Regions from separate parts of the Paenibacillus sp. J31R30 genome, predicted to be linked through region 3. Evidence: riboswitches for the same ligand, from Rfam matches in the RefSeq annotation. Region 3 holds a riboswitch; each other region holds the start of a gene.
The links. A riboswitch is a leader RNA that binds a small molecule or an ion and turns the genes downstream of it on or off. The one in region 3 is predicted to bind cyclic di-AMP.
Positions count from the first base shown of each region.

Region 1: it holds a riboswitch for cyclic di-AMP, as region 3 does, so the genes downstream of both, AC58QO_RS32040 (resuscitation-promoting factor) here and AC58QO_RS21910 (ABC transporter ATP-binding protein) in region 3, are expected to answer to the same signal.
Region 2: it holds a riboswitch for cyclic di-AMP, as region 3 does, so the genes downstream of both, AC58QO_RS23180 (stalk domain-containing protein) here and AC58QO_RS21910 (ABC transporter ATP-binding protein) in region 3, are expected to answer to the same signal.
Region 4: it holds a riboswitch for cyclic di-AMP, as region 3 does, so the genes downstream of both, AC58QO_RS18210 (APC family permease) here and AC58QO_RS21910 (ABC transporter ATP-binding protein) in region 3, are expected to answer to the same signal.

Region 1 covers NZ_JCAUAV010000021.1:8,271-16,168, forward strand. The annotation lists gene rsmI (16S rRNA (cytidine(1402)-2'-O)-methyltransferase) at 1-87, shown strand, start outside; gene AC58QO_RS32015 (AbrB/MazE/SpoVT family DNA-binding domain-containing protein) at 297-551, opposite strand; gene AC58QO_RS32020 (HD domain-containing protein) at 918-2,195, shown strand; gene AC58QO_RS32025 (TatD family hydrolase) at 2,254-3,021, shown strand; gene AC58QO_RS32030 (ABC transporter permease) at 3,004-4,254, opposite strand; gene AC58QO_RS32035 (ABC transporter ATP-binding protein) at 4,251-4,994, opposite strand; cyclic di-AMP (ydaO/yuaA leader) riboswitch at 5,278-5,471, shown strand; gene AC58QO_RS32040 (resuscitation-promoting factor) at 5,756-6,895, shown strand; gene rnmV (ribonuclease M5) at 7,013-7,546, shown strand; gene rsmA (16S rRNA (adenine(1518)-N(6)/adenine(1519)-N(6))-dimethyltransferase RsmA) at 7,596-7,898, shown strand, end outside.
Region 2 covers NZ_JCAUAV010000008.1:21,556-29,453, forward strand. The annotation lists gene eutC (ethanolamine ammonia-lyase subunit EutC) at 1-200, shown strand, start outside; gene AC58QO_RS23175 (YjcZ family sporulation protein) at 281-385, opposite strand; gene AC58QO_RS23180 (stalk domain-containing protein) at 543-1,334, opposite strand; cyclic di-AMP (ydaO/yuaA leader) riboswitch at 1,339-1,490, opposite strand; gene AC58QO_RS23185 (PspA/IM30 family protein) at 1,644-2,309, shown strand; gene liaF (cell wall-active antibiotics response protein LiaF) at 2,444-3,106, shown strand; gene AC58QO_RS23195 (sensor histidine kinase) at 3,131-4,198, shown strand; gene AC58QO_RS23200 (response regulator) at 4,225-4,872, shown strand; gene lepB (signal peptidase I) at 4,891-5,439, shown strand; gene AC58QO_RS23210 (hypothetical protein) at 5,533-6,252, opposite strand; gene AC58QO_RS23215 (GNAT family N-acetyltransferase) at 6,383-6,829, shown strand; gene AC58QO_RS23220 (hypothetical protein) at 6,886-7,254, opposite strand; gene zwf (glucose-6-phosphate dehydrogenase) at 7,446-7,898, shown strand, end outside.
Region 3 covers NZ_JCAUAV010000007.1:16,316-24,213, forward strand. The annotation lists gene AC58QO_RS21900 (beta-galactosidase) at 1-1,558, opposite strand, end outside; gene AC58QO_RS21905 (AraC family transcriptional regulator) at 1,701-2,531, shown strand; cyclic di-AMP (ydaO/yuaA leader) riboswitch at 2,685-2,849, shown strand; gene AC58QO_RS21910 (ABC transporter ATP-binding protein) at 2,953-3,837, shown strand; gene AC58QO_RS21915 (ABC transporter permease subunit) at 3,844-4,641, shown strand; gene AC58QO_RS21920 (ABC transporter permease subunit) at 4,669-5,463, shown strand; gene AC58QO_RS21925 (SRPBCC family protein) at 5,627-6,061, opposite strand; gene AC58QO_RS21930 (MerR family transcriptional regulator) at 6,067-6,564, opposite strand; gene AC58QO_RS21935 (MBL fold metallo-hydrolase) at 6,749-7,615, shown strand; gene AC58QO_RS21940 (phosphotransferase) at 7,747-7,898, shown strand, end outside.
Region 4 covers NZ_JCAUAV010000004.1:290,533-298,430, reverse strand. The annotation lists gene AC58QO_RS18235 (polysaccharide deacetylase family protein) at 1-67, shown strand, start outside; gene AC58QO_RS18230 (EcsC family protein) at 158-940, shown strand; gene AC58QO_RS18225 (NAD(P)/FAD-dependent oxidoreductase) at 1,123-2,352, shown strand; gene AC58QO_RS18220 (MFS transporter) at 2,427-3,869, opposite strand; gene AC58QO_RS18215 (GNAT family N-acetyltransferase) at 4,027-4,488, shown strand; cyclic di-AMP (ydaO/yuaA leader) riboswitch at 4,698-4,850, shown strand; gene AC58QO_RS18210 (APC family permease) at 4,952-6,787, shown strand; gene AC58QO_RS18205 (YqkE family protein) at 6,833-7,093, shown strand; gene AC58QO_RS18200 (polysaccharide deacetylase family protein) at 7,174-7,898, shown strand, end outside.

The DNA of each region.
Region 1 (7,898 bases), on a different contig from region 3:
ATCGATCGCAAGGACGCATTAAAGCTGGTCGCGACCGATCGAGGGATATCGAAGCGTGATGTATACAATGCGCTGCTGGAGCGTTAAGGGCGCAACGGGACAACGGTATGACATAGAATAGGAAAAGGCCCCTTACGGGGCCGGATCCATCTCTCTTATCATGGTTTGTTCATACAAGGACAAAAAAAGATCTCTAACCCGTGGCCGAAGCCAACAAAGTTAGAGATGAAAGGAGATATGAAAAAGGTTAGAATTACCAATAGGATAAGTGCTACTTCTATTATATACTACTTTTCTTATTTTGTCACAGGTGTTGGCATTTCTGCTAAACAAATATGGCAAACAATTTTTCCTTTGAAGTACGATACGTTCTCCGCATTGCCACAGAAGATACAAGCAGGCTCATATTTCTTCAACATGATGCGCTCGCCGTCTACATATATTTCCAAAGCGTCTTTCTCGCCAATACCCAACGTGCGGCGCAGCTCGATTGGAATAACAACGCGTCCTAATTCGTCCACTTTTCTAACAATTCCGGTAGATTTCATCATATATATAAAACCCCTTTCGATTTTATCAAATTTTTATCAAGATCGTCATGTTTCGACATTTGCTTATGACTAATGATACCAACGATTCCCAAAATAGTCAACCATATTTTCACTGAAAAAGAGTCGATAAATCCCTAAATTCATTATTTTTGTGACGGGCTAAATATCGGTAATGGCGCTAGGAATAAGGGCTTGTAAGGGGTATATTACGTACTTATTAAATTCATAAATGAAGAGAAGTACTGGAAAATCAGGGATTGGGAAGCGATGAAATTGGAATTTGAAATTCGACATTAAACGACATATTAAAGGGTTGTATGTCGAAAATGTCGAAACAAGTACAAATATTAAAGGAGGTCGAAGCGTATGAATGAAGAGAAGGTGTTCAAAGATCCCGTCCATAAATACATTTATGTGCAAGATGATACGATATGGGATTTGATTAATACTCGAGAGTTTCAACGGTTGCGCCGTATACGTCAACTAGGCACATCCTATTTAACCTTTCATGGTGCGGAGCATAGTCGCTTCTCCCACTCGCTTGGCGTTTATGAGGTTACTCGGAAAATTATTTCGCAATTCGAACGCAATCACTATGAGGATTGGCCGAAGGAGGAGCGTCTGCTCTGTCTGTGTGCGGCTCTGCTGCATGATTTGGGGCATGGTCCGTTTTCGCACTCCATCGAGAAGGCATTTGGTACAAGACACGAGGATTGGTCCTGCCGTATTGTGCTTGGAGATACCGAGGTGAACAAAGTGCTGAGCCGGGTTTCACCTGATTTTCCCAAGAAGGTGGCAGGTGTTATTTGCAAATCATATAGCGAAGAAATCGTGGTCAGCCTTGTATCTAGTCAACTAGATGCGGATCGTATGGATTATTTGCTGCGTGATGCTTATTTTACAGGCGTTAACTATGGCACATTTGATCTGGAGCGAATTCTTCGAGTGATAAGACCTTACAAAGGGCATATCGTTGTGAAAGAGAGCGGCATGCATGCGGTCGAGGACTATTTGATGTCTCGCTATCAGATGTATTGGCAGGTGTATTTCCATCCAGTTACGCGAAGCGCGGAAATTCTTTTGCATAAAATATTTGCCCGTGCTAAGCATTTATATGAAGAGGGCTATACATTCGGATTCATGGTGGAGCCGATTCTTCATCTGATTCAGAATCAAATCTCCTTGGAGGATTATTTGCTGCTGGACGAGTCCGTCATGCAGACGATGCTGACCTTTTGGAGTCAAGAGAAGGATCCTATACTGATGGATATGTGCAAGCGGTTCTTGGACCGCAAATTGTACAAGTACAGCACCTTCGATGGTGATCAGGAACAGTTGATTCAGCGTTTGGAAAAGGTGATGAGAGAGGTTGGCTTCGACCCAACGTACTATATGGAGATCGATTTCCCATCCAATCAATCCTATGACGTGTACAGAGCAGGTGAAAATGATGATAATTTGCCGATCCTGCTGCTGGATCATAAGGAAACCTTAACCGAAATTACGCATCGCTCAGAAATTGTACAGTCCATTAGCGGCTTTCAAATGGGTAAGCATCATGTGTACTATCCAGAGGAGCTGCTGGAGAGGTTGAGTGCCGAAGATTATCCTGATGTTTGGGGGATGTTGGGCGAGCAAGATTAAGGGAGAGTATTATATAATTGGAACACAATCATGGTCATTGACATAGAGGAGAGCAGTTATGCTAACAGATTCACATACACATTTAAATGCCGAACAATTTAATGAAGACCAAGCGGAAGTTATTCAGCGGGCGCTAGAAGCCGGTGTTACGAGAATCGTGAATGTCGGCTTCAATCGTGAAACGATACCGAGCTCGATTGCACTTGCGGAGAAATATGATTTCATCTATTCGACCGTTGGATGGCATCCTGTAGACGCCATTGATATGATGCCTGGTGATTTGGAATGGATTGAGTCCTTATGCCAGCATGAGAAGGTGGTTGCAATCGGGGAGATCGGTCTGGACTATTACTGGGACAAGTCACCGAAGGATGTTCAGCAGCGGGTATTCCGTGAGCAAATTCGTCTTGCACGAAAGCTGGGAATGCCGATTGTGATTCATAATCGAGATGCACATCAAGATATTTTGACGATTCTCAAAGAAGAGAAGGCGGCAGAGGTCGGAGGCATCATGCATTGCTTCTCAGGGAGCTGGGAAACGGCCAAGCAGTGTCTGGATATGAATTTCCATATTTCCTTCGGAGGGCCAGTTACGTTTAAAAATGCGGTGCAGCCAAAAGAGGTGCTGGCGCAGGTGCCGCTTGATCGTCTCTTAATCGAAACGGACGCTCCTTACTTAACGCCCCATCCTTTCCGCGGTAAGCGCAACGAAACTAGCTATGTTCGCTTAGTGGCGGAGACTGCCGCGGAAATTCGGGGGATGACGCTGGAAGAGCTGGCTGAAATTACAACGAACAATGCAATTAGGTTACTCGGCCTCAAGTAAAGCGTTTTTCTTGAACTTCCGGCGCAGAATTACGCCGCACGCGAAAGAAACGAAAGCTAAGCCGAGCAGTGGAACTAGGAGATGCAGGATAGGCGTTCCTATCATAAACGGAATCGTCAGGATGACAAGCTCGAATGTAAGGGTTAACCAGATAATATAGGCTAGGGAGCCTGCTTTAGCTTGAGACTCCAATGGATACATATCGAGCCAGAACGTATAGCGATGCGCACGCTCCAGTGAAGTAAGCTGAACCAGTGAAATGACAAGGGCGATGAAGAGAATGACGCTTCTTGCCGTCGTGGAATCTGAAACGGCTATGGCTAATACACCAATCACAGTCAGTCGAAGAACAATGGCGAACAATTCAGTGCGCAGTAATGTCTTCATATATAAGTAGAGAAACGCCGAATCCTGTCGAAAGGGAATCAGTCGGGTAAGTCCGCTGATCCAACCTCGGCGGGCTATTCGCGTTGGTAACTGAGGTACATCTACGAACCAATTAAAGAAGGCGTAGAGTCTAGCTTGCTGTTGTTTCTCTTTGGCAATCAGGTAGTCCCATCCGATCACATATTTAGCTGTGGAACGGAATGCAAGCAGCCACATGAATACAAGTAGAATCGCTGCTAGGCTGGCCCATAAGCTGCTGTAGTGAAATTGGATCGTGATGAGTGCAATGGATGCCGCCCAGCGAAAACTGACAGACACGAATCTTGTTCGATCAGCGGCGAATCTTCCTTCCTGCCAACTGGCTAATAGGTTAGCTACTTTTAATAGAAGTAATAGAGCCAGCATGAGCAGAAAAGGCTGCGAATCGGGACCTAAACAGTGGTTATAAAGCGGTCGTAGTGTGACCCAAGCGAGAAACAACCACGTACCCTGAAGTGAAAAGCTATACAGGAAGCTGCTTCGAAAATAGACTCCCATTTCATGCTCTATCCGCAATAGAAACATCCGATCGGCACTGCGGGTCAGTGTTCGAATAGGACTTGAAGTGACGAGTGGAACGAGCACGAGCAGCACGATCCATAGGTACGGGTAATCTGTCGGAAGGCGCTGTAATGTTTTTGCATAATAATAGGAAGAAACGATGACAAGAAACAACAAAAAGCCGATAAAGTTACTTCGTGCGGCATACTGCCAATACCCCATGGATTCCTTCATATAATGTTGGAAACGCTGCTTCCATAATGCATGTGTGTTAAATGCAGGTGTAGTATTTTTTGACTGACTCATGCTATGACTCCTTGAACAAGCTTGTAGAAGATGTCGTCTAATGACGCTTGAGGCAGCTCTGTTTGCGCGCGTAATTCGACTAAATCTCCCTGCGCAACCATATGGCCTTTGTGGAGAACGACATAGGAATCGCAATATTTTTCAATTGTAGACAAAATGTGTGAGGAAATGAGGAATGATGCGCCTTTTTGCTTCATTTTAACCATTAATTCGAGCAAGGAACGAATTGCCAAAGGGTCGAGTCCAAGAAACGGCTCATCGATAATATACAGGGAAGGCTCGATCAGGAACGCATTCATAATCATGACCTTTTGTTTCATCCCTTTGGATAAATGACTGGCGAAGCTGTTCAGCTTGTCCTTCATTTGAAACTGCTCTAAAAGAGACTGGGATCGTGTTTCGTAATCCTCCTTGGAAATGCCGTAGGCCATGGCCGTTAGCTCAAGGTGTTCGCGAATTGTTAGCTCTTCGTATAACTCCGGACTTTCGGGTACGTAGGCATATGTCGCTCGGTATGGTATTGGATTTTCGGCTAAGGTAAGACCGTTGATACGAATGGTCCCTTTTTGCGGTTGTAGCAGCCCGAGAATATTTTTGATGGTCGTACTTTTACCTGCCCCATTGAGTCCGATTAACCCCATCATTTCACCTTGGCGGATCGAAAAAGTGAGGTTGTGGAGGACGGGCTTGTTGGGTAAATATCCACCGAATAAAGCGTTTACCTGTAAGATGGGAACCATCTCAATTGCCTCCCTAAATAGCAAATTATTGGTATTTACTGATCAAATACTTCCAGAATCATTATAAACAAATTTGCATTTTTAGCCTAGTTTTGGTCATTAAACATTAAAAAATCGAGTATACGTACGTTAAAGTTAGACACATGTAGATATAAGTGGGTTATATATGAAAAATAATCGAAATTTAATCGATTTAGCCCTTTTTAACGGGTGTTAATCCCTTTACAGGTTGAGATTAACAGCGTAATATACTTTTCATAATAACTTAATATCCAATTTGCCAATTTTCCATTCGCTGAGTTCCAAATGTGGGAACGGGGGAACCACTGCAAGCTTAATAAGCATTCCAATGCGGTTAAGTAAGCAGAGAGTAATAGGGGTGAATCATAGACGTCAAACAAGCAGTTTGCGTCTACGTAGGGCGACTCTCACGTCCGAATCCGTCAGCTAACCTCGTAAGCGTAAGAGAGGTAACGATTGTCGTGCGTGCTATTTGTATTTCACTATGCAAACTAAGCCAGCGAGAAGAGTCCTCTTCTTGCTGGCTTTTTGTCCTCATAAAGGGTTTTACACAGATCGGAAGACATAAAATAACCCGGAATTCATAGGATGATGAATAGGTAAAAGGGGGGGACGACCAGATTCAGCAGGGTAAGCAGGCTGATGATGGCGAGCATGTTAAGTTAAACTAAAAACCTTAGTCGCGTCAAATTTAATCATGCTGTAACCTGGCGGCGAGGCTTTGAAGGAGGACCGGAGAAGTGGGCAGTATCTCAATTAGCGAGACCCATGTAAAACGATCATCCAGCATGTCCTTCGCATTGCGATGGAAGCATGAAAACTTGCGTTTGATTTTAAGCCTAGCTATAATCTCAATCGCAATGACTTTCATGTTTTTGGTGTTGTTGTACGGAACGGCTACCAAGAGCGTATCCGTGGTTGTGAATGGACAAGAAACTGTTGTGCACACGAAGCAATGGGTCCTGCAACGCCTACTGGATGAACAAGCCATAACGATTGGTGAACATGATGAAATTTCAGCTGCACTCACGACCAAGCTCAAGGGTGGAGACAAAATTGTCATCGAGCATGCCTCACCAATTCAATTGACTGCTGATGGAAAGACCACCACTGTTTACACAACTGCAAGAACGGTAGAAAGTGCATTGCAACGTTTAAATATTGCACTTGGGGAGAACGATCGTATTTCTCCCGAACCGACAGCCGCTCTTAGCACAGGCGATGAAGTCAAGATCGTCCGTGTGAAAAAAGAGACGGAGGAAGTCTCTGAACCGATCGCATTCGAGACAGAGAAAAAGAATGACGCATCTTTACTTAAAGGGAAAGAGCAAGTCGTCCAAGAAGGTAAAGAAGGCGTTCTGGTGAAAAAGAAAGAAAAGACTTTCGAGGACGGAGTTTTAGTCGCGGAAGCAGTTGTGGGTGAAGAAGTACAAACAGAAAGCGTTAAGAAAGTAGTATCCGTAGGCACCAAAAATCCTGTGGTCGTACTCTCCGCCTCTTCGCCGAGTGTGGATGAGGTATCCAAGAATGGTGTGACCTTTGGCTACAAACAAATTCTCAAGAACGTAAAACTTACAGCCTACTCAGCGGGTGCTGCGTCGACAGGCAAAGCCGAGGGCTCCTCTGGTTATGGTAAAACCTACACGGGAACTACCGTAACTGAAGGACGTACGATTGCCGTTGACCCGAAGGTGATTCCACTGGGTTGGTGGGTATACATTGAAGGAATTGGCTTCCGTCGTGCTGAGGATATTGGCAGCGGCGTGAAAGGTCAAATGATCGATGTGTACTATGAAGATCACGGTTATGCGAATAAATTCGGAACGAAACAAGGGTACACGGTGTATGTGGTAGGCCCCACAAAACCGTCCCAAAACTAACGTGTAAACGTTAATTAGGCCGGGAACACTAGGCTATACACGTAGCTTGGCATATGCCTGCGCGAAAGAAGAGGAGACCCCTCTTCTTTTTCTGCGTACTGGGGAAGGAAAACGGTGATGATAAAAGAAATGATCGTTGTGGAAGGTAAGGACGACACGGCTGCCATCAGGCGCGCTGTGGAGGCGGATACGATTGAAACAGGCGGCTCCGCCATCGGACAAGCCGTGCTCAAGCGAATAGCGCTGGCTCAGCAGCGCAGAGGTGTCATTATATTCACGGATCCGGATCACGCTGGTGAGCGGATTCGCAAAATCGTGGCAGCCAAGGTACCTGGCTGTAAGCATGCCTTCATTACGCAGGAACAAGCTGCGTATAAGGGTGATATTGGCGTCGAGAACGCGACGCCGGAGACGATCCGCCAGGCGCTTCAGAGCCTGCGGACAGAGTACAATGCGGCGGTCTCGCAGCTGACGATGGAGGATTTGATCGCTGCCGGCCTCATCGTGCATCCAGATGCGGCGGCTCGCCGTTTGGCCGTAGGCAACGCGCTAGGCATTGGTTATTGCAATGGCAAGCAATTTTATAAGCGCTGTGCGATGTTTCAGATTTCGCGAGAGGAATTCGAGGCGGCGCTTGAGCATTTGAATTGAATTGATGGAATCACGAGAACGAGAACCTATAGATAACGAGGTATATCCCATGACGATATCCGAGCAAGAAGTGATTGTAACCGCAGAAGATGTAGCTACACCGAGTAAAACGAAGCAAATTATTAAGAAGAATGGTCTTGTGTTGAAGAAAAGCTTAGGCCAGAACTTCTTGATTGATCAAAATATATTGAGCAAGATCGTCATGGCCGCTGAGCTCGGGCCTACGAAGGCTGCGCTCGAGATCGGCCCCGGCATCGGCGCGCTCACACAGCAGCTGGCCAAGCTCGCTGGCCGCGTGCTGGCCGTCGAGATCGATCAGCGTCTGCTGCCCATTCTGGACGAGACGCTGGCG
Region 2 (7,898 bases), on a different contig from region 3:
AAAGGCCAGGTCTTGTAACAGCGGAATCATTAAGCGCCTACATGTGTTACCAACCAAGAACAGGAAGAACGGATTCGGATCGAATGGTCATTTCGAACATCCATCGCGGCGGAACACCTCCCATGGAAGCGGGAGCTTATATTGGAGGTCATCTTGAGCAGATCCTGACACAACGAACAAGTGGTATCGATTTTAAATAAATGAAGCCCGCCTGCTGAAGCTCTAATTAGATGCTTCAACAGGCGGGCCTATTTGTATAAAGCTCATTGGGGTATAAGTCTTAGTAGAAAGTAGCAAGAATGATGACCAACAGTACATAAAGAACAAGAATTAAGCCTGCAGAACTTCCGTATCCTGGCGTGCCACAACTGCCTACAGCTGACATAGTATCCCCTCCGGTTATCAATGATATGGGTTAAACACTATATAGCATATGACCGGGGGATATCCGTTGATTGGACGAATGCCCGCTATCCGTAGGAACATTCACCCACGAAAAAAGCTGCGCTTGAGAGAATTCTCAAGGCAGCTTTCGTCTACTATTAATTGGGGATATGATACACTTTAATTTTCTGAATGCCGAAGCTTTTTAAGGATTTTCTCGAACCTGGAACAAAGATATCCATTCTCTTTCCTTTAATGGCGCCGCCGGTATCGGTGGCATACACGTACATACCGCCTTGAGGAAGCCCACTAAAAGAATAACCTTCAATATAAAGTTTCGTACCTAGTGGAATTACGGATGGATCAACAGCAACTGTGCCGATCGCAAGCGGGTTGCCCATGTAATCAAAGGCCCCGTATCCGCCATTTTCAGAAGGATCTGCTGAATAAGCTGTGGACTCGAAAATGTCATAGTCAGGTGCATGATGTCCGCCATCTTTGTTTAAAATGGCGATATTGCTGCTAGCATCCCACTGTACAGGGACCCCTGCAGCTGTGGAAAGAAATCGTAGCGGCACATAAACGCGCCCATTTTGAAACTGGGAAGCTCCATCTAAGACGACTGGTGCATCATCAATGCTGGCTTCTTTTTCCCCGGATACCAAGGTAATCGTATGTTTGTTGTTATTTAATGTTACCTTAATTTGATTTCCATCTTTTTGCCAGTTCACGGTATAACCAAGCTTCTCGGTTACGAACCGAAGTGGAACTTGGGTCGTGTGGTTGCCATCCAAAAATGGCTGTGCATCTGGGAAATGAATCAGGTCATCATTGACTTGCACTTTCACTTCCATTTCAGCTGCTTGAGCCGAAAATGGGGAAAGAAAGCCTCCTGCCAATACCGACAGTGTAACGGCAAGGCTAGTTAACCCTTTGGTAAACTTATTCAATTGGTAATCCTCCTTCATGAGCCTTCGAGGTTAGTTGACGGGTTCGGGAAGAAGGTTCTCCCTAGTCTGCTCCAAGCCGAAGCAAATATTCACCCCAAGTATTTCGTCCCCCGTACTAGTGCCTAATTTACGCACCAGACTCGGCTTCAAATATTTTATCATTGCAGACAGGCTCAAACAACGACCAAAATATGGTCGAGATCAAAATACTGGACTTAGGTCTAGGTTCAAAAACAGTCGATAGTCGGTTTTAGACTGCCAGAAATTGAGCTACGATAGGAGTATGATGAAGGATGAGGGGCGATTGACATGAACAATAAGAATCGGGAAATTGATCCTACTAATATATTTGATCGAATTGGCAAAATGGCAGAAACCGTCTGGCAGGAGACCATCGGGAAAACGAATCCAGGTGCCTTTGAGGACAGCACCATAATCAAGCTGGAGGAGCGCTATGACGAGGCGCTCCAGGCAACGATTGGGCTGCGCAGCCATATCGCGCGAGCGGAAGAGATGGCGAAGCTGCGCGGCGAGCAAGCCGAGCTGGCGATGCGCGCAGGCGAAGAGGATCTCGCGCGGCTCGCACTGCAAGAGAAGCTGCGCGAGGAAGCCGCTGGCGAGCACTATCGCGCGCAGTACGCGAGCAGCCAGGACTTGTGCCTGGCGCTCGCAGAGGAACTGCGCGAGCAGCGTGCCCGGCACGCAGCCGAGGCTGGGCAGCCGCGCAGCGGGCTGCACAGCAAAGAGGCTCGCGACACATGGCGCGAGCTGGAGGTCACCGGCCGCGAGCTCGGCCGGGAGGCGCTGCAGGGGCTCCGCGTGGCGGGCCGCCTGTCGAAGGAAACGCTGAAGGAAGCCGGAGGCAACCTTCAGCATGAGCTGCGCGCGCTGCGCAGCAAGCTGCAGCACGAGTGGCAGCAAGAGCAGCGCTCGCGAGATCAGCACAATCAGCACGACCCGCGCAGCAAAAAATAGCCATGATCGTGACCTCCATGAATTGCAAAGCCTTGTCCGATAAGGATTTGCATCTTGGAGGTCGTCCATTCTTATGGTATGCTAGGAATCGTATGAACGAAAGACATGGAGCAGCAGCCAGAGGAGGTGCATCGATGGGAGAAGAAACGAAAAATAACCGCAGCCGGAATACAGCGCTTGTGCTGATTGGAGCCGGTGTTTTTTTGCTTCTGGATCATACCGTAGGCTTTTTTCCCATTATGGCCATAATCCTTATATTGCTGGGCATTCATCGTGTTCGTTCACGCAAAGAACGCAAGGGTTATGTGCTGATGGGGATCGGTGCCGTCATTTTATTTGGTGATCATGTTACAATTGCCATTTCGGTTGTGTTGATTTCATTAGGTTTATTTTTCATTCGATCCAAGCAGGTTCATAAGGATGAGACATATACACAAAAGCAAAAGATTGTAGACAGCATACGCCTCGGCCGAGAGCCTTGGATTCTACGGAATACCTCGACATGGTACTTGGTGGGAGAAACGTACATTGATCTCTCGCTGGCGATTCTAGAACAAAAGGAAACAACAGTCATCCTACAGGGCGTTGTAGGAGATATTGATATAAAGATACCCGATGATATTGGCGTTTCCGTTACAGCTTCCGTGATGTTTGGTCAGCTTCATGTAGCCGAGCAACGTGAGGCAGGTGTGATGAATAAAGTGGTATGGCAATCAGAGAATTACCAACATTGCGACCATCGGGTGAAACTCGTGCTCTCTTTCATCGTAGGAGATATCAAGGTTAAAGTATTGTAACGGCTGGAGGGGGTACATCACCAAGTGGACGGCTACAAGAGACGTTTAACGAATATGATATGGCGCAGCATGGGGGAATCGATCCTCTTTAGCTTCGCTGTTTTCGGCGCTATGCTATATTTCTTGAATTCAAGACATTTGATCGAGCCCTTTGCCAGCTGGCAGCAGGGTGTCAAATTCTCGTTCATGGCTTTATCGATTCTAGGTGTGATTGGGGCGGTGTTCGGTTACTGGAACAGCTCGAAGGTGACTCGCAGACTTGAGCCGATGATGGAGACAATGATTTTATTAGAAAAAGGAACATTTGCCCGAGAAGGCTTCCAAAACGGAGACGATGATGAGATCGGGCGTTTAGGTGAACAACTCAGTCGAATTATGAAGCGATGGGAAGAGCAGGTAACCTCTCTCCAACGATTGTCGAATAGTAACGCTGAGCTTACTGAGAAAGCTAAGCTTACTGCAGTCATTGAAGAGCGTCAGCGTTTGGCACGCGAGCTGCATGATGCGGTAAGCCAGCAATTGTTCGCGATCTCGATGACAGCAACAGCCGTAGGACGTACGCTGGATAAGGATTTCGAGAAAGCGAAGCGGCAAATTCATCTGATTGAAGAAATGGCGTCTGTCGCACAATCCGAAATGAGAGCCTTATTGCTGCATTTGAGGCCGATTCATTTGGAAGGCAAACGATTGTCCGAGGGCCTTGTGGAGCTCTTGAAAGAGCTGGCAGCCAAGGTTCCGATGGCGATCACTTGGGATATGGATGAGGAAATCCGCTTGAACAAGGGGATTGAAGATCATTTATTCCGCATCGTGCAAGAAGCGCTTTCGAATGCACTGCGACACTCTAAGGCGAATAAGCTGGAAGTGAAGCTGCTTCATCGTTCGGATGGCATTCGTTTGGTGATCCGCGATGACGGTGTTGGATTTGAGCTGGATGCGAAGAAACTGACTTCCTATGGCATCGTGTCGATGAAGGAACGCGTGAACGAGATCGGCGGCTCTGTCGATATCATCACAGCACCTGATCGAGGGACACGTATCGAGATTCGAGTACCACTATTAGCGGGCGATCCTCAATTGATCGAGAATTAGCACTGTACATAGAGAGGGAGAAGCGAATGGACGACACCTTAATCAAAGTACTACTCGTCGATGATCATGAAATGGTCAGAATCGGACTAGCAGCTGTCCTCGGGACAGAAGATGGCATAGAGGTTGTAGGCGAAGCGAGCAATGGTCACGATGGTATTCGGCTAGCCACAGAATATCGTCCTGATGTGGTCCTGATGGACTTGGTCATGGAAGGCATGGACGGGATTGAAACGACTAGAAAATTACTGCAATTGTACCCAGAATGCAAGGTCATTGTGTTGACGAGCTTCTTAGATGATGAGAAAATGTATCCAGTCATCGAAGCGGGAGCTTTCAGCTATTTGTTAAAAACCTCGCGAGCATCCGAAATCGCGCAAGCGATTAGAGCCGCGGCCAAAGGGCAATCGATTCTGGAGTCGCAGGTTGCATCGAAAATCATGAACCGCTTCCGCCAACCGAAGCCAGCAGCCGAGCCGCATGAAGAGTTAACGGACCGCGAGATGGAAGTGCTTCGCTTGATCGCGAAGGGCAAATCCAATCAAGAGCTGGCCGATGATTTATTCATTGGTGTGAAGACGGTAAAATTCCACGTCACCAACGTTTTGTCCAAGCTTGGCGTAGAAGATCGCACACAAGCGGCGATCTATGCATTCAAGCACGGACTAGCGGAATAACACAAGGGAGCGATTAGCTTGAATGTAGTCAAACAGATTTGGAGCTGGTTTGGTTCCATTGTGATTTCCTTTGTTTTAGTTGTATTTCTAGGTGTGTTTGTGTTCCAATCGACGCGAGTTAGCGGTCATTCGATGGATCCGACGCTGCATGATAGTCAGCGAGTGTATGTATCGAAGCTTTCACATACCTTTCGTTATGAGCCTAATTATGAGGATATTGTTATTATCGACTCTAGGGTTGATATGAAGCGGACTTTTATCAATGATTTATTGGATAGCCCGTTGCTTAGCTTATTCGTCCGCGGTGATGATAAGCATGTATGGATCAAACGGGTGATAGGTAAGCCAGGGGATCAACTTGAGCTTAAGGATAATCAGATGTATCGCAACGGCGAACTTCTGAATGAGTCTTATATCAACGAGGAAATGCGAGCGAACGGGAACAAAAAGTGGACCGTTCCAGCCGACCATATTTTCGTGATGGGGGATAATCGGAACAATAGCATGGATAGTCGTGTTATTGGATTCATTCCTACTGATCACGTGTTAGGTAAAAAGTTATTTTAAAATGGAAAGAGGCTGTCTCACCAGTAGATGATTCTACGTTGGAGGGACAGCCTCTTGTTTTATAGGCATGGGGGTGGAATAGGTGAATTTAGCTCACATCTTCGTATCCAGCAACAAACCACGCAAAGGAACCGGCATATACGCCCCAAGCTGCGATTGATACTGGCCATAAGGCTTGAGCGGCGAGGAGGATAATTGGAACAGTGAAGCGGAAGGCAGCTGCTGCATGCGATCAATACTGCTGACTAACGAGCTCGCAAAGCTGGTGAGATTCAGCAAGCTTTTGCGATCAATGCCAGTAGGCTGCTTAAGTTGTTCCTCGAAGACCTCAGCTTGAAGGAGCAGCTTCCCGTCATCCTGCTTGGTGATGCCAAGCGCATCCAGTGTGCCCGGCTTAACGGTTCCTTCGAGACCTTGTAGAAGGGCATGACTGACGTAGTCAGGTGAATCCCCAAGTTGATCTTGCAATTCATTATATGTATGAATAAAGTCTTGAACTTTCTGGGCGATGTTGGTTTGAGAATCTTTGGAAGGCGTGTTATTAGGCGAATTCGTGCTTGAAGGAACACTCATGTTGACGAGTGTTTGCGCCGATTGTTTGACGTTATGCGTAGATTGTACGAAGCCTGCTACGTCTTTGGCAGCCGTCTGTGCGAATTGTTTGTAGGGCAGTCCCTCAAAGGGCAAGTCCAGCATTCGCCGAATCGTATTCGACTTACCTCCGGAAACCGCACTTACAGCTCCAACACGATAGTAGTCCTTGTGAGTTTGGTACCTGTTCACAGCCATGACGGATGGATACGCATTGATCATGAAGATCACCTCATTTCGTATACCTTAAGTATATCATTTGCGTAGACTGGGGTAAATTGGTACTTGTGGGGTCAATTGCGGGTTTACCAACATAAGATAGCATTATTGCTTCTTGTGGAGGCGGTGCCATGTGATACGCAAACGTTTGGCTACCATTGACGACGCTGCTATATATCGATTAGTTGTTGAACAATTAGTTCCTTTTTCCAGAATGTATGACTCAGGCAATTCGGTTACTTTCACGGAGATACGTAAACGTTTAAACGCGAATAAAACGTTGGTCATCGCAAAAGGGTACAAACGGCCTTACGGCTTCATTTCGGTTATGCGCAAATCCAATATGCTCTTCATTGATATGCTGGCCGTTGATCCGCGTGAGCAAGGGAAAGGCATTGGACACTCGCTGATGAAAGCGGCGGAGGACTACGGACTTAGTGAGCGTTGTCGTTCGGTTGAGCTCTTTGTAGATGACAGTAACCCGAAAGCAATTCGATTTTATGGCAAAAGAGGGTATGAAATTGATACCTTTGTTCCTGAGCTTAGCTGCTATCGTATGAGTAAGAAGCTCAAGCGTTGAGAACGGGGCTGTAGGTGAGGTAAGCATCCACAGCCTTCATTCTCAATTTGTCTTGTTCAATCGCTAAACATGGCGGCAATGTAGTCGATTTGAATTTCTACGGGACCAGTGGGTCTGGCTAACGCTTCCGGCGCAGGGCCGCCAAAGCGGATAAGGCCGAAGGATGAGAGCTGATCTGGGGTTGTCATTGGAGTCAGGGTCTCAGGTTGAGCTGGCTTCTTTTTCCCCTTCTTCGTAAGCGTTGGCTTTGTGTTTTTGGTGGAAGACTTGAGCTTAGCTTGCCCAGTATCATTTAAGATGAGCTTATTTTTCTCAACGCGACTGACGATCCCATAAAAGTCAGAGCCATTCGCTAAGAAGACATGAACGGGCTTTCCGATAAGACTTTTGCAGTTTTTTTCGGTGATCGGATGAAAGGGTTGCATGGCTAGGAGGCACCTCCGTATTGGTATGTACTGTTAGCCTATGCCATGGGATCGGTAACGGTATAGACGAATGTCTAGTTTCTCATAAGAAAAAGTTATGGGATAAAGTGTCCAGATAAGTTGAATAGCTTGACAATTTTAGGTATGCTAAGCATATTAACTAATTCTAATAGAGAAAGAATGATGAATAGATGAGTGGAGCTGTGTTTTTTATTTTCGGTGCAACGGGAGATTTAGCGAAAAGAAAGCTGTTCCCGGCCTTTTACAGCCTGTATCGGGAAGGTAAATTGGGAGAAAATTTTGCAGTAGTTGGTCTGGCTCGCAGACCGCGGACGAATGAGCAATTCCGTGAAGATGTGAAAAATTCGATTCAAGATTTTGCCCGCTACAAAAATACGGATGCTGCAGAATGGGATAAATTCGCCCAAAGATTCGAATACATGTCACTCGACATTAACAATGTTGCTGGCTTCCATGAACTGAATGCACTGACAGCGAAGCTGGATGAGAAATATCAAACCGGCGGGAACCGTCTGTTCTATTTAGCACTGGCACCGGAGCTGTTCGGTAATGTGTCCTACAATTTAAGTGAAGGCGGCTTACTCAAAACAGAGGGCTGGCATCGTCTTGTGATTGAAAAACCG
Region 3 (7,898 bases):
GCTCCGCGACGACACCAGGGAATGGTGTCATACGGCAATGGCCGCGTTGATCCTTATAACCGGAGCGGGCTCCGAAAATAAGCTTGCCTCCTGCGGATACATATTGCTTAAGCAGCTCAGCCGTTTCCTCCGACATAATGGCTGGATGCGGGTAGATGAGTACTTTATAACGAGTAAGGTCATCTAGGATAGTCTTGTTCTGTACATATAAATAATCGTAAGGAATATGGCTGAACTGCAGCGCTTTCCCCCAGCTGTATTCACTCTCGCTTGTTAGAGGACCATGATAGAGGTCAAGTTCCCCATCCCACTCATTGTCATAATCATGCAGAATGGCCACTTCCGCTGTGAAACGAGATCCAGCAATGACCTCTCCGATTTTCCCCAATTCCTGGCCAATTGTTGCGGCTTCGGCAACCCTTCGGTTAGGACGATTATGGTAATCATTGATCCCATGCCAATAAATTTCAGTGCCAAAAGTTGCCGTTCGCCATCTGAAGAACAGAACCATATCCGCCCCGTGAGCAACCGACTGATAAGTCCACAATCGCATTTGGCCCGGTTTAGGTGCAGGTTGTCCCATCCGGTTCACCCAACCGCCAGGGCCTGATTGCTGTTCCATGATGCAGAAAGTAGGGGAGATCGAACGTACCTTGGTGAGTTGATTGGAATTGCTGCGGTCCATGAGCGGATTCTCGCGATCGGCATCGCTCCAAATGGTTGAGAAGTTCGGATACGAGTCGAAAGAAAAGAAATCCAGCAGTTCATCCGTCATGGCATGGCTATCTAAATGACCAAACATGCCGTTGGTTGTGATCCACTGATTTGGCGCTAGCTGACGCAGGATGTCTGCCTGCAAACGAGCGAAGGATATCGTGTTATCCGAGATAAATCGCTTTTCGTCCAGTGCTTGATGAGGGTTAGCGGATTTACTAGGCGCAGGGCGAGTTAAGTGCACCTGCTCCCAGTCCGAATAGCTCTGATTCCAGAAGACGGCTCCCCATGCCTGATTCAAAGCGTCCAAGGTACCGTACTTCTCCTGTACCCATTTCCGAAACGCGGCATGATCTGCCTCCGCATAGAAGACATTTACCTCGCAGTTAAGCTCGTTGTCAATTTGCCAGCCTACGACGCCAGGGTAGTTCGCATAATGAGTTGCCATAGCTTCGGTAATTTTCGCACAATATTCGCGATAAACAGGGCTGCTGTAATTATAGTGACGTCTCACCCCGTGCTGAAACTGCACGCCTTCATAGGTAGCATTCAGAATTTCTGGGTATTTATAGCTCATCCAAGCGGGTGGGGTTGCCGTCGGAGTGCCGAGAATGACCTTCAGTCCATGTTCGTGAGCCAGGTCAATTGCGCGGTCGAACAAATCAAAGGCATAAACCCCTTCTTTAGGTTCAAAAATATTCCATGCAAACTCACCCATTCGCACGATGGTAAAGCCAATTTCCCGCATTCTCCTATAATCATCTGCCCATAGTTGCTCCGCCCAATGCTCAGGATAGTAGCACACGCCTAGATCAAATTTGTCTCCCGGAATGGTCTTTTCCATAAGTAACAACATCCTCGTTTCTATTGACATAGTAATTTATTGTTATTTAAAATCCTTTATGTACTCATTATATTTCTTTATAATATTATGTATATATTAACATTTTGCACCATGTATCAGATTCTTGCGTTTTGGAGGACATATGAAAATCCACTATGTATTACCGGAGCCTATGTACAAACACTACACGGTGTATCCGGATATGATTGGTCAATATGCGGAATTCCCCGAACATCAGGAGCGGCGGTTTAAGGGGCAGCTGCAACAAGCCAATTTGCATATCGTGCTAAGCGGTAAAGGCTATATTAAAGTGAACGGGAAGGAATTCTGTCTGGAAGCAGGACAGGGCTTCTATTACGGGGCGGGTCTCGAGCAGGAGTATCGAGCAGATCCGAATGATCCTTGGCAAGTATTCTGGGTACACCTTGCAGGTGAGGGACTCGACAGGCTGTTGAACGATCAAGGCACTTCAGCTGTGTGGTTGTTTACGTATGGTGATTTACCCAAGCTCCAACAACTGACCGAGGGCTTACTGGAGCTAGCATCCCCTATTGATCGGAACGAGGTGCAATTGGCTGTAAAGCTCTATGAACTGCTTGCTGAGCTTGCCTTACGTGCGGAGACACATGGAACAGCAACCATACTGGATAAGCGAGCACGGATGAGAGAAGTTGCGGAGTATATTCGTACGCACTGCACGAAGCCGCTAGCGCTTCTGCTAATGGCCGAGCAGGCAGGCTTCAGTACCTATTATTTTAGTCGGATGTTTCACGAGGTGATGGGGCGGACTCCGATGGAGTGGCTATTTGAATGTCGTCTTGTTGTAGCCAAGCAACTGCTCATGTCTACCGAATGGACCATTAAGCAAGTGGCCGAGCATATCGGCTTTTCCCAGAGCAGCTACTTTATTGCGCGCTTCCGTGAGCATATCGGATTGACTCCACAGGAGTATCGGCGGTTGTATAACACGTAATAAGTAGCAAAGTATGGGATAATCAACGTCACCATTTGATGAATGCGCTTTCATTGACTGCCAAAGTCAAATAAGCAAGAATTAAAGGCGAATCTACGTTTTACATTCGATAGAGAACGGCGTAAGATTCATTACGACAAGTTGATTTATTGTAAAATTAAACCACTTAATTCCCATTAGGGAAACGGGGGAACCAATCGAAGCCGTATAAGCAACAGATGGCTTCATGGGGTGAATCCTGATGCTCGCAAGCATTAGGTAGGACGCTCTCAAGTCCGAATCCGACAGCTAACCTCGTAGTGCATTGAGAGAGAACCGCACACTCGCCTTCTTATGTAAAGAAGCCCGAGCGTAGAGATTCTCTATGCTTAGGGCTTCTTTTTGCTTGCTTTTAACCTTATAAATTTGAGGAGGCCTTTCCATGCATGCCATTGAAATCAATAATTTGACCAAAACCTATGGGAATGCAAGAGGCATAACCGATGTTAGTTTTACGATCGAAGAAGGGGAGATTTTTGGGTTTATTGGACCGAATGGGGCTGGGAAATCAACCACGATTCGAACGCTGCTGTCTCTAATTTTTCCAACAAGCGGCAGTGCTAAGATTTTCGGGAAAGACTGCATCCAGTTTGCGCCAGAAATTAAGAAGGAAATCGGCTATTTACCGTCCGAAGTTTTTTATTATGACAACATGAAAGTGATCGACCTACTCAAGTATTCGGCCAGCTTTTACAAGAAAGATTGCACCAAAAGAATCAAAGAGCTTGCTGAGATCATGGATCTAGACGTTACGAAGAAGATTGATGATCTGTCTTTGGGAAACAAGAAGAAAGTGGGCATCGTTCAAGGGCTTCTCCACGATCCTAAGCTCATTATCCTGGATGAACCGACAAGTGGACTGGATCCGCTCATGCAGCAGAAGTTTTTCGAATTGCTCGAACAACAGAATAAAAGGGGAGCTACGATTCTTTTTTCCTCTCACATCTTGAGTGAAGTGCAAAGACTATGTGATCGAGTCGCGATTATTAAGGAAGGCAGGATTGTGACGGTTGAGAAGATCAGCACGTTAAAAGAAAACAATTTTAAGCGTTTTAAAATTGATACTGCGCAAACACTCGACCCTAATTTTTTCAAAATGACCGGGGTCAACAACATTGATGTCCAAGGACAGACAACCAGCTTCTTATTTAAAGGCAACATTAATCAAGTGATGCGAAAAATTGCTGAGATTGAAATTGATAATTTGTGGATCGAAGAGCCTGATCTAGAGGAGATCTTTATGCACTACTATGAGAAGGAGGCGTAAAGAGGGATGAATATATTTCTTCATGAATTGAGAGCTTATCGGAAATCCACGATCACGTGGACGTGCTCCTTAATTGCTGTCATCGTCTTATTCTTATCCCTTTTTCCTTCCGTCTCTAAGGATTTTGCTGAATTTTCTTCCGTTCTAGAGGGGTATCCCGAAGGGGTCAGGAAAGCGCTGGGTATTGAAATCGAGACCTTTGGTACCTTACTTGGATTCTATATGTATATCTTTATGTACATTACGCTTTGCGGAGCCATTCAAGCCATGGTTCTGGGAACGTCGATACTCTCCAAGGAAGTTCGTGAGAAAACAGCAGACTTTCTTCTTACGAAACCCGTAACACGTACGAAAATATTGACTTCCAAGCTATTAGCGGCAGTCGCTTCATTAGTGATCACGAGTGTGATCTATATAATTGCAGCCTATCTGATGGCGCTTCAAGTAAAAACGGTTGATTTCGACGTGAACGTATTTCTATTGATTTCATTCACATTACTGTTTATCCAGCTGATGTTTCTGGCGATAGGATTCATCGTTTCAGTCGTGTTTTCTAAAATAAAAGCCGTCTTATCCGTCAGTCTTGGTACGGTGTTTGCCTTTTTCGTGATCGGGATGATCGTTGCTGTAGATGGGGAGGGAGCCAAACGTTATTTCTCGCCATTTAAATACTTCAACGGGAAATACATGCTTGCGCATGCCAGCTATGAAGCATCTTATGTCATTGCAGCCATCGCGATTATCGGCGTTTCGATTGCGGCCAGCTACTTCATCTACACGAAAAAGGATGTTCATGCCGTATAACATGAGGGTGAAAGGAGGGGACAGCATTTGAATATTTTCTGGCGAGAAATGAAGACATTTCGAAAATCGATGATTTTTTGGAGCCTAGGACTCATTTTTCTAGTAGTAAGTGGCATGAACAAGTATCAAGCAACGGCAGCGAACGGTCAGATTAATGATCTGATGGCAGAAATGCCGAAGTCCCTCCAGGTTATTATGGGAGCAGGCGCGTTGGATTTATCGAAGGCTAGCGGCTATTTCGGTATCCTGGTGCTCTATTTCCTTTTGATGGCAACGATACATGCGACTATGCTTGGTGCTAATATCATCGCGAAAGAGGAGCGGGACAAGACGGCGGAGTTTTTATTCGTGAAGCCTTTATCCAGACATGGAATCATCACGTATAAACTGTTAAGCGCTTTAGTGAACATTCTTATTTTTAATCTCGTGTCATGGATTTCGAGTCTGTTGATTGTAGGGGCTTACAGCAAAGGGGAGGCCGTAAATGGGGATATCACCATCGTCATGGTGGGTATGTTTATTCTACAGCTGATCTACCTGGTCATTGGAACTTCCATTGCAGCCGTTTATAAAAATGCCAAAAAGGCAGCCTCTTTGTCAACAGGCATCATGCTCTTCACGTTCATATTATCGATTGCCATTGACTTCAACGATAAGCTGACATTCTTGAAATATGTAACTCCATTTAAATATTATGAAGCGAAAAATGTCATGTATGGCGGTGGATTCGATGCCGTGTATGTCCTGATTTCTACAATCGTAATTGTAGGACTTACGATTGTCACGTACGTCTCCTTTAAAAGAAGAGATTTGCACGTATAGTGAGATTCTGCCTAGGACTTCTATTTAACGTGCTTATTTGTAGTAAAAAAACCACTCCCGATAAAATGGAGTGGTTTTTTTTAGGACTACTATTCTACTCCAAGCCGATCTACGTTTAATTCGTTGGCTTCTGGAGCTGTTTTTTGTGTTCTCTCGCTAGAAGTCACTCCCACAATTTGCCCAGGTTATCCAGCATCACTCTGGTGCCGTGTTCGCGCTGAGCCGGTGAATCGTGGCCGTCTAGGAAGACGCCTTGTTCAGTGAAAATCAACTTCGTACCAGCGCCCTCTGACTTGAACTCGACGGTTGTCACGGAAATCGACATCCGCTTATCGTCCATATCCAACGTGTAGGCATATACAATACGCTCGTTCGGTACAATGTCATGGTACCGGGCATCGAAGGTGAATATCGGTCCGTCGGGAGGACCTCCTTGACTTCTTTCCGCACCGCCGACACGGAAGTCGAATTCATCCGGTTTCGAAAACCATTGCTCTTTCAGCTTGGGATCCGCCCAAGTGGCAAAAACTCGTTCCGGTGAGGCTTTATACACCCGTTCGATGACGAAGGTGTTGTGTACAGCTAATCGTTCGTTCATGCATGTCAGCTCCCTTGATTTGGATCGTCAGAATGTCCGTCTAGGAGCTCGCCAAGCAGATCCAACCGGCGTTCCCACGTCATCTGACGTTCAATGATATATTTTTCATGGCTCTTCTTCATCATTTCCAGTAATTTCGTAAAATCATCTACCGTCACAGGTTGTTTCAACTGCATTAGATTGGACACGTACTCCAATTCGGCCAACAGATTCTGCTCCATCCGAATGTTTTCTTTCAGACGGGCGATTTGCAGCGAGACGATCTCCAGTGGACTGAATTGCTCGCCAGTTAATACGGACTTCACTTCATCCAGCGATAAGCCGAGCTCTTTTAACGATAAAATTTGCTGCAGCCGCGACAGATCCGCTTGGTTGTACAGCCTGTGACCCGAATCGGAATGCGCCGAAGGTGAGAACAAGTCAATTTGGTCGTAAAACCGCAATGTACGTACCGTAAGTCCCGTAAGCTTAGCAAGCTCTCCCACTTTCCAAAGTTGCTTCATGATCATCTCCTTTTTGCTGCGCGAGCTGTTTACCGGTAACTATACTATAAAACATGACGTAACGTCAGGTTCAAGTAGTTAGGTCATTTTTTTATTGTGTCAAAGAACCATTTATCGGAAAGGATTTCGTTGATAGGTGTGGAACCCTCTAGTTATGACTAATTGAGAGTGGGAGTGTAGCCGCATGGCAAGAGAACGTTTAAGACCTATTTACAACGCTGGTGAATCGCTGCTGAAGGATATTCAAAGAACGAATGTTCCTGAAGGCGCGGCAGCAATATGGAGTTTGGGTCAGGCCGGAGTACTGATCAAAGGCGGCAGTTCTGACGAAATCATTTGTGTAGACCCGTACTTAAGTTATTCTATTGAATTGGAAAATCCAGATACCGAATTTAAGCGGGAAATTCCCCCTCCACTCTCTCCACAGGAGCTGGACGTAGACACGGTATTGATCACGCATTTTCATGGCGATCACTTGGATTTGACTACGATAAGAGGTGTTTCACAGGCTCATCCGGAGACGGATTTCGTCGTTCCAGCGTCACATGTGTATATGCTGCAAGACATTGAGCTGGACGTGCGCCGCATCATACCTGCCAAGCAGGAGCAAGTGATTTCCAAAAAGGGAGTAACCATTACGCCAGTAGCGGGAGCGCACACAGCGTATGAGACGGATCAGCATGGTAATCAGTATTATTTGGGTTATTTTATTGAAATCAACGGAGTGCGAATTTTCCATACAGGAGATACCATTGTCAAGCCGGAGCTAATCGAGCAGGCCAAGAAATTCCAGCCTCACATATCGCTGCTGCCGATTAACGGAGGGGATTATGCGCGAACCTCAAGGGGGATTGTGGGCAACATGAACTTCCGTGAAGCGGCGGACTTCGGCGTTGAGATCGGTACGGATCTTCTCGTTCCTATCCATTTCGATATGTTCTCCAATAATACTGATAATCCGTCCTACTTTGTCGATTATTTGTTTCACACGTATCCTGCGCAAAAATTTCATATGATGACGGCTGGAGAGCGATTGATCTATTTTAAATGATAGGCAAGATTAGTAAGTAGATTAAAACAAAACTTTATCTTGTATACCCTCCAAAACCACCCTATTATGTAAGGGGATGAAATAGTAAAAATTTACATTCCATTTAATTGTGGGCCAAGGGGAAATGAATCATGTTAGAAAAAGCGGATGTTAACAGTATCATCAATACTCTTCATGAAGAAGGCATAATTGATAACAAGGTAATTGCAACTCATACTAAGACCGGATCAACGGATGGTATTGTTTATTTTCTTTCAGAGCATGAAGAACCAAACTACGTTCT
Region 4 (7,898 bases), on a different contig from region 3:
AAGGCTGTTTATCAACGGGGAAGAAAACCTGAACGCATTCATTCGCAAGCTCCCGAAACCCAACTAGGGGAACAGCTTTTTTGAGTGCAGTCACCTTGAGCCCCTCCCCGCGGTATATTATACTTAAACGAACGATGACGAAGAGCGGCGGTGGGCAATGGATCAAGGGTATACCATTTACGAGCAGCAGATGCAGAGAAAGCTGGGGCGCTGGGAAATACGTCTGCAAAAGCAACCCAACCTGATTGAGCGTGCCTCCAAATCTGTTCAAAACCGCATCAACCAAGTGATCCCAGAGAAAATTCACAATACGATTACGGCAACGGTCAAAGGGATTGTGCAAACGACTCTTTTTGGCATCAATTATATGCCTGCGACTGAGCCGCTCAAGGGCGCATCTATATCCATGGCCGATCGCGATACGAAGGCAGAGGAACTGCTGTCTCTGTACAAAAAGATCGCTGCCGCCGAGGGAGCAGGAGCGGGGGCTGGCGGTATTTTGCTCGGGCTAGCTGATTTTCCGATTCTGATCGGGATTAAGCTGAAATTCCTTTTTGAATTAGCGCATATTTACGGGTATTCGACGCGGGATTATAGAGAAAGATTGTTCATTTTGTATGTGTTTCAATTGGCCTTTTCGAGCGCGAAGAAGAAGCCGGAGCTGCTTCATACGATTAAGAATTGGCCGGCCATTTCGCAGACATTTCCCCCTGCGGCAGATTATATGAATCAAGTGAATTGGCTGCAGCTGCAGCAAGAGTATCGGGATACGATTGATTTTCGTAAAATGCTCCAGCTCATCCCCGGCATCGGGGCCGTGGTGGGCGCATGGGCTAACTTTGGCTTGCTCGAGGAGCTTGGCGTGGCAGGCATGAACTGCTATCGGCTGCGCAATTTGCAAGACAAGGCGACGGATTTGGAAGCCAACACAAAGGCGTAGAGGGCTGTTGATCTTAGTCCTTTCACGCCTTTTTTTCATAAATAGTCAAACTACAGTTATTTCTTTGAAAATGACGCATACACTATAAGAGAGTCGGTTACCGGCTCATCTTGTGAAGATTTGTGATTATTTTCACAAGCATATATGTGATTAATTTCACAACCGGAGGAGTGTTGAGACACATGAGTAAACCCAGAATTGTCATCCTAGGCGCAGGCTATGGCGGACTTGTCACAGCGATAAGGCTTCAGAAGAAGATGAGAAGGAATGAGATGAACATTACATTGGTCAATAAGCACGACTATCACTTTATTACGACACATCTGCATATGCCGGCTGCCGGTACAGATCACCATGATAACGCGCGTGTTACCATTTCGGATCTGATTGATGAACGGAAGATTCGGTTCGTGAAGTCGACGGTTAGAGAAATTTTGCCTAATGAAAAGAAAATTGTGCTGGAAGAGGCTACACTCGAGTATGACTATCTCGTCATTGGGTTAGGAAGTGAGACGGAAACCTTCGGTATTCCGGGCATGAATGAATATGCGATGTCGATCAAAAGCATTAATAGCGTCCGCTTCATTCGGCAGCACATTGAATATATGTTTGCCAAGTCTAAAATGGCCCCGAAGCGCAAGGATTATCTGACCTTCGTCGTTGGCGGCGCGGGATTCACGGGTACGGAATTTGTCGGAGAACTGGCAGACCGTGTTCCTATTCTGTGTAAAACCTATGATGTCGATCCTGCGGATGTCCGTATTTATAATGTGGAAGCCTCCCCGTCGGCGCTGCCTCCCGGTCTTCCGGCGGATTTGATCGAATATGGGATGGAAGTGATGCGCCGCAAAGGGGTGCAATATAAACTATCTACCGCGATCAAGGCATGTACACCCGAAGGGGTGATTCTCGGCAACGGCGAGTTCATTCGCGCAGGCACGGTCGTATGGTCCGGGGGGATTCGCGGCAATTCCTTGCTGCAGCAAGCGGGGTTCGATGTTCAGCGGGGCCGGGTAAAAGTAGATAGCTGCTTGCGCTCGTATCAATTTCCAGAAATCTTCATTACCGGTGATTGCTCGATTGTTACAAGCCCAGAAGGTACGCCCTATCCTGCGAATGCTCAAATTGCTGTCCAACAGGGCTATAACGCAGCAAGGAATCTCATTCAGACTGTTCGAGGCAAAGAGTTGAAGCCGTTTGTATATGATTTCAAAGGCACTGTCGCATCCTTGGGCCGAGGTGAGGCTGTAGGATTGCTCAAAGTTAAGAAAGTGAAGGGCCGTCTGGCCTCTTTTATCAAAAAAATGATTGATGCCCGTTACTTATACCTCATCGGCGGCATTCCACTCATTTGGAAGAAAATGATTTGGAAGCAAAAATCCAGAACCCGCAATTATCACGTGCCGAATTAATGTCCAGTAACGAACTAAAAAAGCTGAAACGAGACCCAGTGGCAGTGACCACAGTTCTCGAATCAGCTTTTTATTTATTCAGTTGCAGTCTGAGGCACAGCTGCTCTACCTACCGTCTCCGTAGTTGAGTGCTCTGTTTGCCTCTTTTTTGCATAACTTTTGTATAAAATGGAGCTGCCGATCGTTAGGATCGCAATCACCGCCATGCCCCAGATGAGGTTGTCAAAAGCGCGTTCGAGCGGCAACGACTTCTGCCAGACTAGCGTACTGCCCGAGAGTGCGACGGCGAATGCGCCGCTGATAAATTGCAGCAATTGGAACAAGCCCATCCCTGATCCGACGCGATCTTTGGTCAATTGCCGAGATAATTCATTGGATACAGCGCTGGAAAGTGTTGTGAAGCTGATGCTGACTAAGATGTAGAGTGCGGCAATCCAGTAGTAGGAATAGCTGGCAGTCAAGGCTAGCAGCACGGTAGAAAGCAGCATCAACCATGGCACGTAGCGCAGCAACGCCGTATTGCCATAACGGTCAATGATGCGGCCGACACGGTTCGACACCAGCATGGCAATCAGAGCACCTGGGAAGAGCAAAAGTCCCGAAGTGAGCGGAGCTAAACCGAACACCCGAGCAAGCATCTGAGGCGCGAGGAACAGGAAGCCGAAGCTGATCATATAGGAAGTCACGCCGATTGCGCCAAGCGCCATATAAGGCTTATCGGCGAATAGGGCAGGCAGTACGAACGGTTGAGAGGCTCGGCGAATGCGCAGTGCGAACAGGGCAAGCGCAAGAACGCCAACGAGGAGGGCAACGACACTCTTCGACGTTAGGAAGAGCAGCAAACCCGTCGTCCCAATCCCTAGGAGCAGCGCACCGATGAAATCGAACGAGCCGCTTTCTGCTTTTTCTTTTGGGAGTAAGACAAGAAAGATAGGGATAAGTAGAAGCGTAATGCCAGTAATGACGAATAGGAAATGCCATCCCAAGTATTGAACGATGGAACCGCCAGCGACGGGGCCAAGTCCTAGACCGAGTGACGCGGCAGACAAAATAAGCGACATAGCTCTACCTCTACGCGACAGCGGAATGTAGCGGGTTACGAGAACGATACCGAGCGATGGAATCGCGCCTGCGCCAGATGCTTGAATCAACCTTGTAAGCAGCAAGAGTCCAAAGCTGTCCGTGAACAGCCCTAGGATGGATGCACCGCCTAGTGAAAGCAGAGCAATGACGTAAAGTCTGCGAATGGGTACAAAGTCGGACAAGCGGCTATAGGTAATAGAAGAAATAGCGAAAATGATCGAATACCCCGTGACGATCCACGATGCCGTTGAGGGGCTGAGTTCAAATTGTACGGAAATCTTGGGCAAAGCCAGATTGAACATCATTGTGTTCATGATCACCAGTACAATAGTAAAGCAGAGTAACCAGGAGACAGGCGTTTCTCGTAAGCGGCTAGGCAGCTCTGATTGAGCGTTTGTGGTTCCAGTATTAGAAGTGATTGCATTGTTTGACATCGTACACCATCCGATCCTTAACTATAATCTATTTTGTTACAGATTAGCATGGTGGGTACAATGTGTCAACGAATTGGCCATGGTAAAAATAGTTGATAACTGAATATTTATTCGTTAAAATGTATTATTATTCATTGAAATTCAAGGGGGTAATCTAGTGGGACATGCGATAAGAAAAGCAGAAATGAAAGATTTGGAGGCATTAACAGAGCTGATGGTTGCCTATATTGTCGGCTTTTATAAGAAGCCGCGGCCTGAGTTGGCTGATATCCATCGTCTGATCAGCACCTTACTTCAGGAGCAAGGGGGGATTCAGTTTGTGGTCGAAAAGGAAGATGAGCTCATCGGCTTTGCGACGCTGTATTTTGCATGGAGCACGATGAAGGCTAGTCCTATTACGATCATGAACGACCTGTTCCTTCTAGAGCCATTTCGGGGAACCGCTGCGGAAGAAGACTTGTTCCGGAAGTGTCAAAACTATTCCAAGGAAAACGGCTATGCCTACATGTCTTGGATCACCGCACCAGACAATCATCGGGCACAACAATTTTTTGATAGAAGGGGTGGAACACGCGTAGATTGGGTGAATTACACCATGAACTGGCGTTTTTCCAACTAATTACTTCGTTTTATCCAGGTATGATCGTTCTAGCATGTCACTTTTCACAAAATACCTCGAGTACCTACGAGAATGGAAGATAATCAACGAATCAGGTAATTGTAAGCGAATTATTGGGGCATGGAAGAGGTGGAAGAGAGCTTTTTACGTTTTTTCCCTCCTTTACTATGTTGACAGAAGAGAGTAGTATTCAACACGTACATGAACAGTTGAATATTTCGCTTAATTTTCTTTTAAGAAAAGCGGGGGAACCACGAGTAACATGGGGTGAATAATGGTGCTGATACCAAGTACCTTTTAGGGCAGATTTTCTCGCGGCCCGAACCCGACAGCTAACCTCGTAAGCGGTCGTGAGAAAGGAGAACATGTGTTTAAAACACAAGGTCAATCCTTGTGTTTTTTTGCGTCATTTTTACCCAACTAGTACATTGAGATTAGCTTTTATTGGAGGAACGACCACGAAATGACAAGTGATTCATTGAAGAAAATTGTGTTTGGTAAGCCGCTAAAGTCGAGTGAGATTGAGTCGGAGAAAATGCCTGTCTGGAAAGCTCTCCCCATCCTGTCTTCTGATGCCTTATCTTCTGTATCGTATGGGACGGAGCAAATTCTGTTAGAGCTCGCAACCGTGGGAATTGCTGCATTTGCATTCTCCTTGCCGATTGCGATTTCGATCATCGCATTGATTTTGTTGCTTGTGCTCAGCTATCGGCAAGTGATTGAAGCCTACCCGATGGGTGGCGGCGCTTATATGGTTACCAAAGAAAATTTAGGCATGGTGTGGGGGCGACTAACAGGTGTCTCACTGCTGATCGATTATACCTTGACCGTGGCCGTTTCGATCTCGGCAGGTGTGCAGGCGATTACTTCGGCCTTTCCTTCTGCAGTACCGTATATTGTTCCGCTTACCATCTTTCTGGTTTGGATCATGGTCTGGATTAATTTGCGAGGCACTTCCGAATCAGGAACCGTTTTTGCGATTCCGACGTACTTTTTCATCCTTTGTATCCTGTTGTTAGTAGGTAAAGGTATCTTCGATTTAATGACCGGCTCACTTAATACGCATGCCATTGATTTCACACCTAACGCTGCGACGAACTCATTAACGTTATTCGTACTTCTTAAGGCGTTCTCCTCGGGTTGTTCAGCTGTAACAGGCATCGAAGCAATTTCCGATGCTGTCCCGCATTTCCGAACGCCATCTGTCAAAAATGCTAAACGCACGCTCATCTCCTTGGGCGGCCTGTTGGCAATCGTCTTCGGTGGTGTAACGTTGATCGCCTTAGGGTATGGAATTGCCCCAGATCATAACGGGCACACTTCGGTTCTATCGATGGTGACCGAGCAAGCGTTTGGACGCGGCGTGATGTACTATGCGACTCAAATCGCGACGATGCTTATTCTAGTGCTAGCTGCTAATACGAGCTTTAATGGATTCCCCATCTTGGCGTCAATCATGGCCCAAGACAAAAACTTCCCGCGCATGTTCTCCTTCCGTGGAGATCGACTTTCGTATCATTATGGCATCATCACGCTTGGCGTGCTGGCAAGTCTGCTTCTGATTGGCTTTAAAGGGAAGACTGATGCACTCATTCCGCTTTATGCGATCGGCGTATTTTTATCCTTTACACTGGCTCAGGCAGGTTTGGTACGTAAATGGCTGAAGGAGCGCGTATCCGGCTGGATCGGCAAATTGATCATCAACGGTTTAGGCGGCATCGTTTCTTTCGCGGTTCTCATCATATTCTCTGTGACGAAATTTAGCGAAGGCGCTTGGATCGTCATTATCGTGACACCGATTCTACTCTGGATCATTACGAAGATCAGCCACCATTACGATGACGTAGCCAACCAGCTGCGCATCGATATCACACAAGACCGTGTTTGTACCAAAGAACCCGTCATTATCGTACCTGTGGCCGGGATTCATAAAGCTGTAGAGCAAACGCTGAACTATGCGAAGTCACTCTCGCCTAACGTTATTGCTTTCTATGTCTCCTTCTCGGATGAAGATGAGGAGTCGATGCAGGAGAAATGGCAAATCTGGGATCCAGGTGTTCGCCTCGTAGTGTTCAAGTCGCGGTATAGAACGATCTTGAAGCCGCTGGCTGAATTCATTGAGCGTATCGACACGCATGTGTCAGAGAAGCAGTCTATCATGGTTATTCTCCCGCAATTCATGCCAAAAAAATGGTGGCACCGTCTGCTCCATAATCAGTCTGCGGCGCGTATTCGCTCGAAGCTTCAAGCCGATAAGGATATCGTTGTTGCGACAGTCCCGTATCATTTACACCAATAGACGTGTACAATAATAGGGAGAACATGTAGACGAGGTGACCTTATTATGGTGAAAAAGAAAGCTAAAATGACGCCAGCTGCGGCTAGCGTGCAAGATAAACCAGCAACCCTGAAGGATCTGCTGCGTCCGGAAATTTTGGAAGGACTCAAAGCCCAGGCTGACGCGATGAAAGCGGAAGAGCAAGCGAAGAAGGACGCAGAGAGAGCCAGGGTAGAAGCGGCTCGCAAGGCGGAAGAGAAGCGTCTTGAAAATGATTTTGCTTATCAGCTGGAGAAAAGCAAATTAGATTGGCGGAAGCACAAATGAGGGGGCGCACGATGTGCCTCCTTTTCTTTATATGTGCGATGACAGCGCTTGCAGGGTGTGTAGGGGAGGAGGGGGCTAAGGTGGTGGAGACATCAGTTGCGACTGCAGGAACCACACCCCCGACACAGCTAACTACTGCTGAGCCATCAAGGTCCTCACCCACGAGCGTAGCGATGACGACACCTGTGAGCAGCCCGACAGCGTCACCTGCAGCGACGACATCATCCCATCCATCATCAAGCAGTCTAACAAATGTACCAGCAAAAGAACCATCAAATGATCCGAAAAATGCAGAGGTTGAGGCTGTTCCAGCTTTCGCGTCGATGGAACAAACATTGATCGCACGTTACGCCTCCGTCTTACCAACGAAATGGGGAGAGCGTGTTCCCGGTGTGAAAACTCGGTTGCTTACGAAGGACAAAGTGATTGCTCTCACCTTTGATGCTTGCGGCGGGAAGGACGGCAGCGGCTACGATGAGAAGCTGATCCAGTATCTGATTCAGGAGCAGATTCCAGCAACGCTCTTCATCAATGCAAGATGGATTGCTGCGAATCCGACCACCTTTATTGAACTGGCCACGAACCCTCTGTTCGAGATCGAAAATCATGGCACGGAGCACCGCCCCTTATCCGTGAACGGCAAGCTGGCGTATGGGATTGCGGGAACGAAGAACGTCAAAGAGGTCATACACGAAATGAATGACAGTGCGGATCAGATTGAGAAGCTGACGGGAAAAAGACCTTTATTTTTTCGTTCAGGCACGGCATTTTACGATGAGGTTGCGACGTCTGTTGCCCATGATCT